Regions from separate parts of the Paenibacillus spongiae genome, predicted to be linked through region 2. Evidence: riboswitches for the same ligand, from Rfam matches in the RefSeq annotation. Region 2 holds a riboswitch; the other holds the start of a gene.

Region 1 (4,559 bases), 140 kb from region 2:
GATGGATTCAAGGTACCGGGGACGGGAAATTTGAGCCGGATAAGCTGATCACCAATGCACAGGCCATTGCGATTCTTATGAATTCGATCGGTATGCAGCAAAGCCAAAGCGGCGAGCCTGGTAAGCCGTGGTACGCGAATTATTATTTGGCTGACCAAAAGTTTCATCTGGGCTTCGTCTCTGCAGCCAGCAAACCCAATGCATACGCAACGAGATCCGATGTAGCCGAGCTCATCGTCAAGCTTCTCGCTGACGTTCCGGTCAATCCATCTACCGGAATATTCGATACGAAGCACACGGCAAATAATACGTCATTCGCGATCCATTTATACGAAGATACCGTCGGGAGCTTCACGCCTGCAGCTTCAGACGGCAAGGGAACAGGTGCTGTGACGCTGCTAAACGGGCAGATCGTACCGCTTGCGGAGAATGCGCCCGTATATGGCGACCCGGTCCCCGGCAGCGGGATATGGTACGTGAAGAACGGCAGCGGGCTGGCTGCCTTCGTCTATGTCGTCACGGACCATCAGGATAGCTTGAACCGGACGGGGCAGTGGACCAAGCTGTGGAGCGTATATCAGTCGCTGAAATATGATTACTATACGGCGGTCGATGACGAAACGCTTGTGAATGGGGCGATTGACGGAATGCTGAGGTCGCTGGGCGATCCGTACACCGTCTACATGAATCCGGAAGCGGCAGCGAGCTTCAACAATGGGATCTCTTCTTCCTTCGAGGGCGTTGGAACGACGCTTAAGGAGCAGAATGGGGAACTTGTCATTAGCGGCATTCTGCCCGGATCTCCGGCTGAGAAAGCCGGCTTTCGGACAGGTGACATCATCCTGCAGGTGAATGGAACGGATGTGAAGGGAATGAGCAGCGATGAGCTGGCGTCGCTCATTCGCGGACCGAAAGGGACGGCAGTGGAATTCATCGTCCAGCGTCCAGGCGTGGATGGCAAGCTGACCATCCCGGTCACGCGCGATACCATCATCCAGAAAACCGTAGCCGGCAAGATGTTATCTGGTACGATGGGTAAAATCGACATTGTCCGGATGTCCGAGCCGACTGTAGATGAGTTCCAACAGCACTATAAAGAGCTGCTTGCGAAGGGGATGAAGGGGCTCATACTGGATCTGAGGCAAAATCCGGGCGGGCTGATGAGCTCGGCATTGTTAATTGGCAATGTATTGGTGCCGAATCAGAAACCGCTGTTTCAATTGGAATACCGCGACGGATCGCGGGTCGTCTACATCACGCAAAATGATGTGGAGCGCCCAATACCCATTGTCGTATTGACCGATAAAGGAACGGCCAGCGCCGCGGAAATATTGGCTGCAGCGCTTCGCGAATCGGCCGATGCTGTTCTTGTTGGAGCGGCGACTTACGGCAAAGGAGTCGTGCAGACGACACAGGGCTATAACGATGGCTCGTCCGTGAAGTATACTGAGTCGAAATGGCTCACTCCGGAAGGTAATTGGATCCATTCGAAGGGTATCGTCCCTGACTACGAGGTCCGTTTGCCGGAAGCTCCTTCAACGCTGGATACGCAGCTGCAGAAAGCGGAAGATGTCCTAAAGCAGCTCATGCTGGGATATGAATAGTGTTTTTTACGTTGCGTGGATTATCGAAAGTGGAGTGGAGCCGAAAGGCTCCACTTTTGTTTGGGGAGCGTATGTGGTATACTTCAAGGCGTTTAATTGAATACTAAGACCGGCAGCCCGCATTCAGATGGGACCGGGAGAGGTTCGCGATCCCCCCTCTATAAAAATACTAAGGAAAACGATACCTTCCTTGGCTATCGTTTTTTTTGCGTAAGGGGACATTGAAGAGGAAGCAAGCGGCACAAACAGGAGCTTGACCATGCCCCAGAACAAAGAAGAGACGTTGGAGCTAGCTCGGCAAGCTGGGCGTGCTCGAGTTCATACGGACGAGATACCCATCTGTACGAACGGAACACCTGCCGACAGCTGCGGCTAGCGAGCTCCGGGCAGAGGGCGGGACGCCTGTTTGACAGCCAAAGAAGGGAGCAAAATATGATGACAGGCAGACACAAAGAAGAACTCGAAGGGGTGACGCTGCTGGGCAACCAGGGCACTACCTATACCTTTGAATATAACCCGGCCATTCTGGAGTCATTCGATAACAAACATCCGAACCGGGATTATTTTGTCAAATTCAATTGTCCGGAATTTACGAGCTTATGCCCGATGACGGGACAGCCTGACTTTGCGACGATCTATATCTCCTATATTCCCGACATCAAGATGGTTGAGAGCAAGTCGCTCAAGCTGTATCTGTTCAGCTTTCGCAATCATGGCGATTTTCATGAGGACTGCATGAACATCATCATGAATGATCTGATTGCGCTCATGGAGCCGCGCTATATTGAGGTATGGGGAAAATTCACGCCGCGGGGCGGAATATCCATCGATCCTTACTGCAATTGGGGGCGGCCGGGTACCAAATACGAGCAGATGGCCGAGCACCGCTTGATGAATCATGATATGTATCCCGAGAAGATTGATAACCGGTAAGCATCCTGTGTATACTGGAAAACAAGCATCAGTGTCCGAGCAAACAGACTAACCATTAGCGGTTAGTCTGTTTCTGTATCGAGGTGATAGGAAAGAAGCGATAGAGGAGGAGATCCAATGAACCGAGTTATGATGATCGCGATGATAGCTGTACTGCTGCTCGTCGGCGCGGCTTGCACATCCTCACAGAAGAAGGAGGTCCTGCCGGTCGATGTGGGCAGCGGGGACGCGGTCACCAAGGAGGGATCCGATACGCCTGGATACGAAATGGTGGCGGAACGGCTGAAATCGCCGTGGGCCATTGATTTTGCAGGCGATACGATCTACGTCAGCGAGCGGGAAGGGACTATCGCGAAGATTGCGGAAGGGAAGCTGATCCGGCAGCAGGTACGGCTAAACAAGCCCGTTAAGCAGATTGGCGAGGGAGGGTTCCTCGGCTTTGTGCTCGCACCGGATTATGACAAGACGAAGCAGGCCTACGCGTACCATACGTATGAGGAAGAAGGTAATGAGTACAACCGGATCGTCGTGTTGGAGGAAGCCTCGAACGGGGACAGCTGGACGGAGAAGAAGACGCTGCTTGAGCGCATTCCGGGTGCTTCGGTGCATAACGGAGGCCGCCTGGCGATCGGGCCGGACAATCATCTGTATATTACGACCGGAGACGCTTCCCATGAGAAGCTTGCGCAGGACAGGACTAGTCTGGCGGGGAAAATTCTGAGGATGTCGCTGGATGGTACGATACCGGCAGACAATCCGTTCCCGGATTCGCTTGTCTATTCGTATGGGCATCGCAATCCGCAGGGGCTGGCATGGAACTCGAAGGGGGAGCTGATCAGCTCCGAGCATGGCCCATCGTCCATACCAGGAGGCCATGATGAGCTGAATCGGATTGAAGCCGGCGGCAATTATGGGTGGCCGGATATCGTTGGCGACGAGACGAAGAAAGGAATGATCACGCCGATGTTTCATACGGGCAGCGACACGCTTGCGCCTTCCGGTATCGCGGTTAACGAGCTTGGTGAAATACTCGTGACCGGCCTGCGGGGGCAATCGCTTGTCCGCTTCTCGCCGGATGCAAGCTCGAGTCAGGTGATGGTTACAAGCGAGGGAAGACTGCGGGACGTTAAAATCCAAGGGGGCAGCGTGTACGTAATCACGAATAACACGGACGGCCGCGGCAAACCCGGAGAGAAGGACGACCGGCTGCTGCGTTTGAAATAGTAGAGAGTCGGTGATGCAAGATCGACGATTCCATCTTGCTATGATAGGATCATGGTATAAACAGGAATGTAGAAGGAGAGGAGTCACTTCGATGAGTATAAGAGCGTCACGCAGCGGTCAAGCCTTGATCAAGGAAGTGAATGCGACGGAGGTTCCATACGGTTGTCTGGCCATCTGGTTCCTGGGACAAGAGAGCGTCATTATTAAGGGGGACGACGTGACCTTGTATATTGATCCCTATGTATCCGATTACCTGGAGAAAACAGCCGGGGCGGTACGCACCTACCCGGCGCCGATTGCGCCGGAGGATATAACGAATGCCGATGCTTGCCTAATTACGCATGAGCATGAAGATCATCTGGACCGGGGCACCGTTCCTGTGCTGGCGGCTCAGAATCCGAACGCCTTCATTATGGCACCGGCCGCTTGCCGGGATATGCTGCTAAGCCTTGGCATTGAGCAAACACAGGTAATCAATGCGGATACAAATCAGTGGCGCTCGCCACTGGAGGGCCGCAAGCTGCGCATTCAAGCAATTCCGGCTGCGCACGAAGCTTTAGAGCAGGACGAGCAGGGGAATCACCGGTATGTCGGGTATATGATTGAGCTCAATGGCGTGACGCTGTACCATGCGGGAGATACTATCGTGTACCCGGGGCTGGTCGAGCAGCTGCGGAGCTATAAACCGGATGTGGCCATGCTGCCGATCAACGGGCGCGATTATTTCCGGACCAGCCGCGGTATTATCGGCAACATGGATTATCGTGAAGCGGCGGAGCTGGCCTATGCAGTCGGCGC
Region 2 (4,559 bases):
CTCATACCGCTTCACAAGCCTTTTTATCAAAACTTCCTGATCGCTCTCGGTCAAATCATCATTCCCCGCTTGCACATAAAATGTACATCCGGGATAACGCTGATGGACCTTCACCGCATACTGCAAATCGAGCTCATCGAACACGACAACCTTCAGGCTGAAGTTCCTACCTGCTTGAGTCAGCTTTTCGATGATACCATCCAGCACATCCCAATCGGTGCTCATACCTGAGCTTGGCGGTTTCGGCGACAGCGTCAGCTCATCGATGGTTAGGAACCAGTCCTGCCAGCGGCTGCCCTGCGTTTCCAAGGCTACCCTTATCCCCCTAGTATGGAGCAAATCGACCAATTCATGCATGCCTCCGATTAACGCAGGATTCCCGCCGGAAATCGTCACATGGGAGAAGGTATCTCCGCCGACCTCGAAGAGCTCGGCAACAATCTCCTCGGCCGTCAGCATGCGAATATCCTGTTTTCCCGTCCCATCCCATGTAAAAGCAGAATCGCACCAGGAGCACGAATAGTCGCAGCCCGCCGTGCGCACGAACATCGTTTTCTGTCCGATAACCATTCCCTCGCCTTGAACGGTCGGGCCGAATACTTCCATCACCGGTACGCGTGCCGCGCTCATCGCGATCCTCCTGCTAACGGACGGTACACCACGTAGCTTGTCGGCGTCTCCCTTAGAAAGACTTGAACGCAGATCGGCTTGTTCGCCGCTTGGTCCAGATAAGACTGGATGATCTCGCTCATCGTTCTGGCGACAACCTCTGTCGTCGGGAAGCGCTCGGCGTCCTCGTCGCTAAACAGGTCGTCATGATCATTTAACAAGGAATGGTCGAACCGTTTATGGATCAATTCCTTAATCTCGGCAAAATTCACTAAAAATCCGGAATCGTCCAGCTCATCGCCGACAATCGTTATGTTGGCGAAGTACGTATGCCCATGCACCCGGCTGCATTTTCCCGCTCGTTCCGTCGGGACGTAATGCGCGGCTGCGAACTGCATATCTTTGTTCAACTCATACCTGTAGTTATGTGCGACAGTCGGATAAATCTGTTGAATCATATCTGCCCCGCCCCGCTCTTCTTGTCCATATATTCTTGCAGCCCTTTTGCTCGCAATCGGCAGGCCGGACACTCGCCGCATCCATCGGCAATGACGCCGTTATAGCAGGTAAGCGTTCGTTCCCGCACATAATCAAATGCGCCGAGCTCATCAGCCAGCTGCCACGTTTCGGCCTTCGTCAGCCACATCAGCGGCGTATCGATCACAAACATATAATCCATGGATAGGTTTAACGTAACATTCAATGACTTGATAAAAATATCCCGGCAGTCCGGATAGCCGCTGAAATCGGTCTCGCAAACTCCGGTTACGATATGCTTCGCTCCGATCTGCTTCGCCAGTACAGCCGCGAATGACAAGAACAGCAGGTTACGCCCGTCTACGAATGTCGTCGGCAGCAGCCCCGCCTTCTCCTCGATCGCAATATCGTCCCTGGTCAGGGCATTCGGAGCCAGCTGGCTTAACAGCGACATATCCAACACATGATGCTTGATGTTCTGCTCCTTGGCAATGCTGGCCGCAACCTCAAGCTCCAACCGATGGCGCTGACCGTAATTGAACGTGACGGCCTCTACCTCGGCGAAACGCTCCTTCGCCCAAAACAGGCAAGTAGTGCTATCTTGGCCGCCGCTAAATACGACGATTGCTTTTTCTTTATTCAACACGTCTTCCTCCTCATGTACACCGATCTCTCAGTGTTTGCATTTCTGAACGGAGGCATTCCGTAAACCACTCTTCTTCTTAAGAACAAAGAAAAAACGATACCCTAAGGATACCGTTCCCTTAGTTTTTTATAGAGGGTTTAGCTAGAACCTCTCCTGAATTCACCCCTGACATTACCGCTCGGGTGCGTTCAGATTTTTATATTGTTCGTATCCAATTATACTATGCCTCGATCGAACTTGCAGCCCATAACTTTTTCCCATCAGAATTCCCCACCGTTCTCCATTACACCGAGTTCTCCAACAGCGATTAACCTCAAGCAACCATTTTTACAAAATATTTTTCCGTAGGCTCCATCAAACGACAGACTACGCCGTTCCCTCGCTTCTATACTAGCTATTGGGCCGACAACAACATACAAAATGAAGTTTCAGCAAATGCTTTCTTATCCGCCAACAGATGCAGAAATTCGGGAGCTGACGGGCAGCATGGAGCTATCGTAATGAAGGAAACGCCGATCCCGAACCGGCAGAATCGATCTCTATGTATATCATCCAATTGGAGGTAATTTATGGCTACCATTATTGGAAGAATCGCTCTTCAGCCCGCCGTCGTACGTCCCGGCGAGACCGTTCGTGTCGAAGTGTTCGTCATCGACGACAACCCTATCATCGGCAGCTCCGTACAAGTCTCGGTCAACGGCAAGCCGGGCGCCCTGCATTATCTGCAGTTTCCGGCCGCAGGCCAGCGCAGGCTGATCGTCCGCGCCCGGACGGCGGCCGGCGAGACCGACCAGCAGGTCGCGCTGCTCGATGTGGTCGGCGCGCCGCTGGAATTTCAGTCGTATCAGAACCGCAGCGACATTGCGATGATCGGCGTCTCGCAGCTGCCGACGCAGCCCTACACGGCGGTATTCACGCTGGGCTCGACGATGGACACGCGATCCCCGCATCTGCAGCAGACAAGGCCTTCCATATCTCCGCAGCTGACCAAGGTCTTCGCGCCGGATTCGCTGACTGCGCGTCTGGCGTCGCAAGGCGCATTGGGCCGCGTCATGACGGAGAACCCGCAAGCACTGACCCGGATAGAGACCCGGCGCATGACGAACACGCGCGCGAATGCAAGCGTGCGGACGGATATCGGCATCCGGCTTGTGCCCAAGACGGCCAAGCGGCTTGCGGTCAGCGCAGTCTACGATTTGACGAACATCTCGCTAGACACCATCTTCGGGGAGGCCGTCAGAGCGCCGCGGATGGAATTCGAGTGGGATTTCGGCGATGGCGCTAAGGCTACGACGCGTACGCCGGTCGTCAGCCACGACTATTTCGCAACGATCGATCACGCGGCGGGCGTCGGCCAATTCGTCGTTTCCTGCAATGTCAAGCATGCGGGCATCACCGTCAAGCGGACGCTGACCATTCACTCGGCCTATGCGATTTGCAAAGCTGCGGGCACGGTCGTGCCTCATGTGACGGCCGACCTGTTCGCGCATAAGCGCTATAATATGCTGACCGGTATGTTCACGGTCTACAACGTGGAGGATACGCCGATTGTCCTGGATCGCGTATCGATCACGCCGATGGTGGATGACGGCGACGCCGTTACGATGCCGCGGCCGTACGTCAATCTCAAGCAGCCGATTACGATCGCTCCGCGCTCGTCGTCCATGGTCGGTGTCAACGTCCCGTTCGTAACCGGCACGCCGGAAGCCGGGCAGCTGCGTTTCGACGTCAAGAGCTTCACGGTGCTGTACGCAGGTACGGTAGGGGCTTCGCCGGTAAGGTGCAGCGCCGTCTTCGACGTTCCGGTAGCGGAATGGAGCATGAAGCCGAAGTCTCTCCAGCTGCCCGAGCTTCCGCCCAAATACCGCAAGCCTTGGCCCTGGGAGCTGGTTGAGAATGTGCTCGCGGAAGTCGTCAACCCCGTCGTCAATCCGGTTCTTCCCGCAACCGTGCTTGACGCGAAGACCGGCACCTTGGCCGTCTCCCTTGGAGCCTTGAACAGCGGCGCGAACACGAAGGCGCTCGCGCGCGACCAAGGCATGCGGGCGTTATCCGCGGTATACGCGCCGGTCGACAAAATGATCGAAGCGCGCAGCATGGCCGCTCCGGCCGCGCGGTTCCTGTCGCAAGAAATCCAACGCGAAACGTTGAATATCAATCTTCCCAAGTTTACCCCGAAGCTGCCGACGCTTGACCTCGGAAACCTCGGCGGCCTCGGAGGCATTATCCGCCCGCTCAACGGCCCGCCGCTGCCGGGCTTTATCGCCGAAGGGCAAGTATGCGATCCCGATAACCTCTCCGAAGAGGATCTTGCCACAGCCGATGCCGGGCAGCTGGTATGTCAGCTCACCGACGAAGTCAAAGATGTCCTTATGCCGGCCCGGTGGATGAACGCGCGCAAGGGAGACTGCATTCTATCCCCTGGCGGCGATGGCATCATCGGCGGTCTGATGCTGAACGTGAAACCCGCGCAGTGGTACAGCCATTCCGGGATCATGACGCGCAACTACGACGAAATCACTCATAGCACCGGCAGCCAAAAGCGTCTGATGGACCATCTGATCGGGGTGCTCGCCGACGGGTCCGACGGCTTCGAGCCGAACGTGCTGAAGTATATCTGGCCGGGGGCGATCACGCAGACCGTACAGCACTCGATCGAAGGGGAAGCCTTCCCGGATCCGGAGTACGACAAGACCTATTCCGTCTCCGCGTTCGGACCGCATGCCGTCGGCGTGACCCATAACGACCAGTTCACGATGATTCCGCCGCTAGTCGTAAAGCCCGATCCGATGCAGGAAACGCCGGCGGTTCGAACGGCGCTGCACGC

The links. A riboswitch is a leader RNA that binds a small molecule or an ion and turns the genes downstream of it on or off. The one in region 2 is predicted to bind preQ1.
Region 1: another riboswitch for preQ1. It lies ahead of queF (preQ(1) synthase); the one in region 2 lies ahead of queC (7-cyano-7-deazaguanine synthase QueC).

The regions. Positions count from the first base shown of each region.
Region 1 covers NZ_CP091430.1:1,029,931-1,034,489, forward strand. Annotated here, with positions in the region: gene L1F29_RS04440 (S41 family peptidase) at 1-1,604, shown strand, start outside; PreQ1 riboswitch class I at 1,738-1,783, shown strand; gene queF (preQ(1) synthase) at 2,040-2,537, shown strand; gene L1F29_RS04450 (PQQ-dependent sugar dehydrogenase) at 2,655-3,761, shown strand; gene L1F29_RS04455 (MBL fold metallo-hydrolase) at 3,853-4,559, shown strand, end outside.
Region 2 covers NZ_CP091430.1:885,639-890,197, reverse strand. Annotated here, with positions in the region: gene queE (7-carboxy-7-deazaguanine synthase QueE) at 1-630, opposite strand, end outside; gene queD (6-carboxytetrahydropterin synthase QueD) at 627-1,067, opposite strand; gene queC (7-cyano-7-deazaguanine synthase QueC) at 1,064-1,729, opposite strand; PreQ1 riboswitch class I at 1,845-1,889, opposite strand; gene L1F29_RS03825 (carboxypeptidase-like regulatory domain-containing protein) at 2,302-4,559, shown strand, end outside.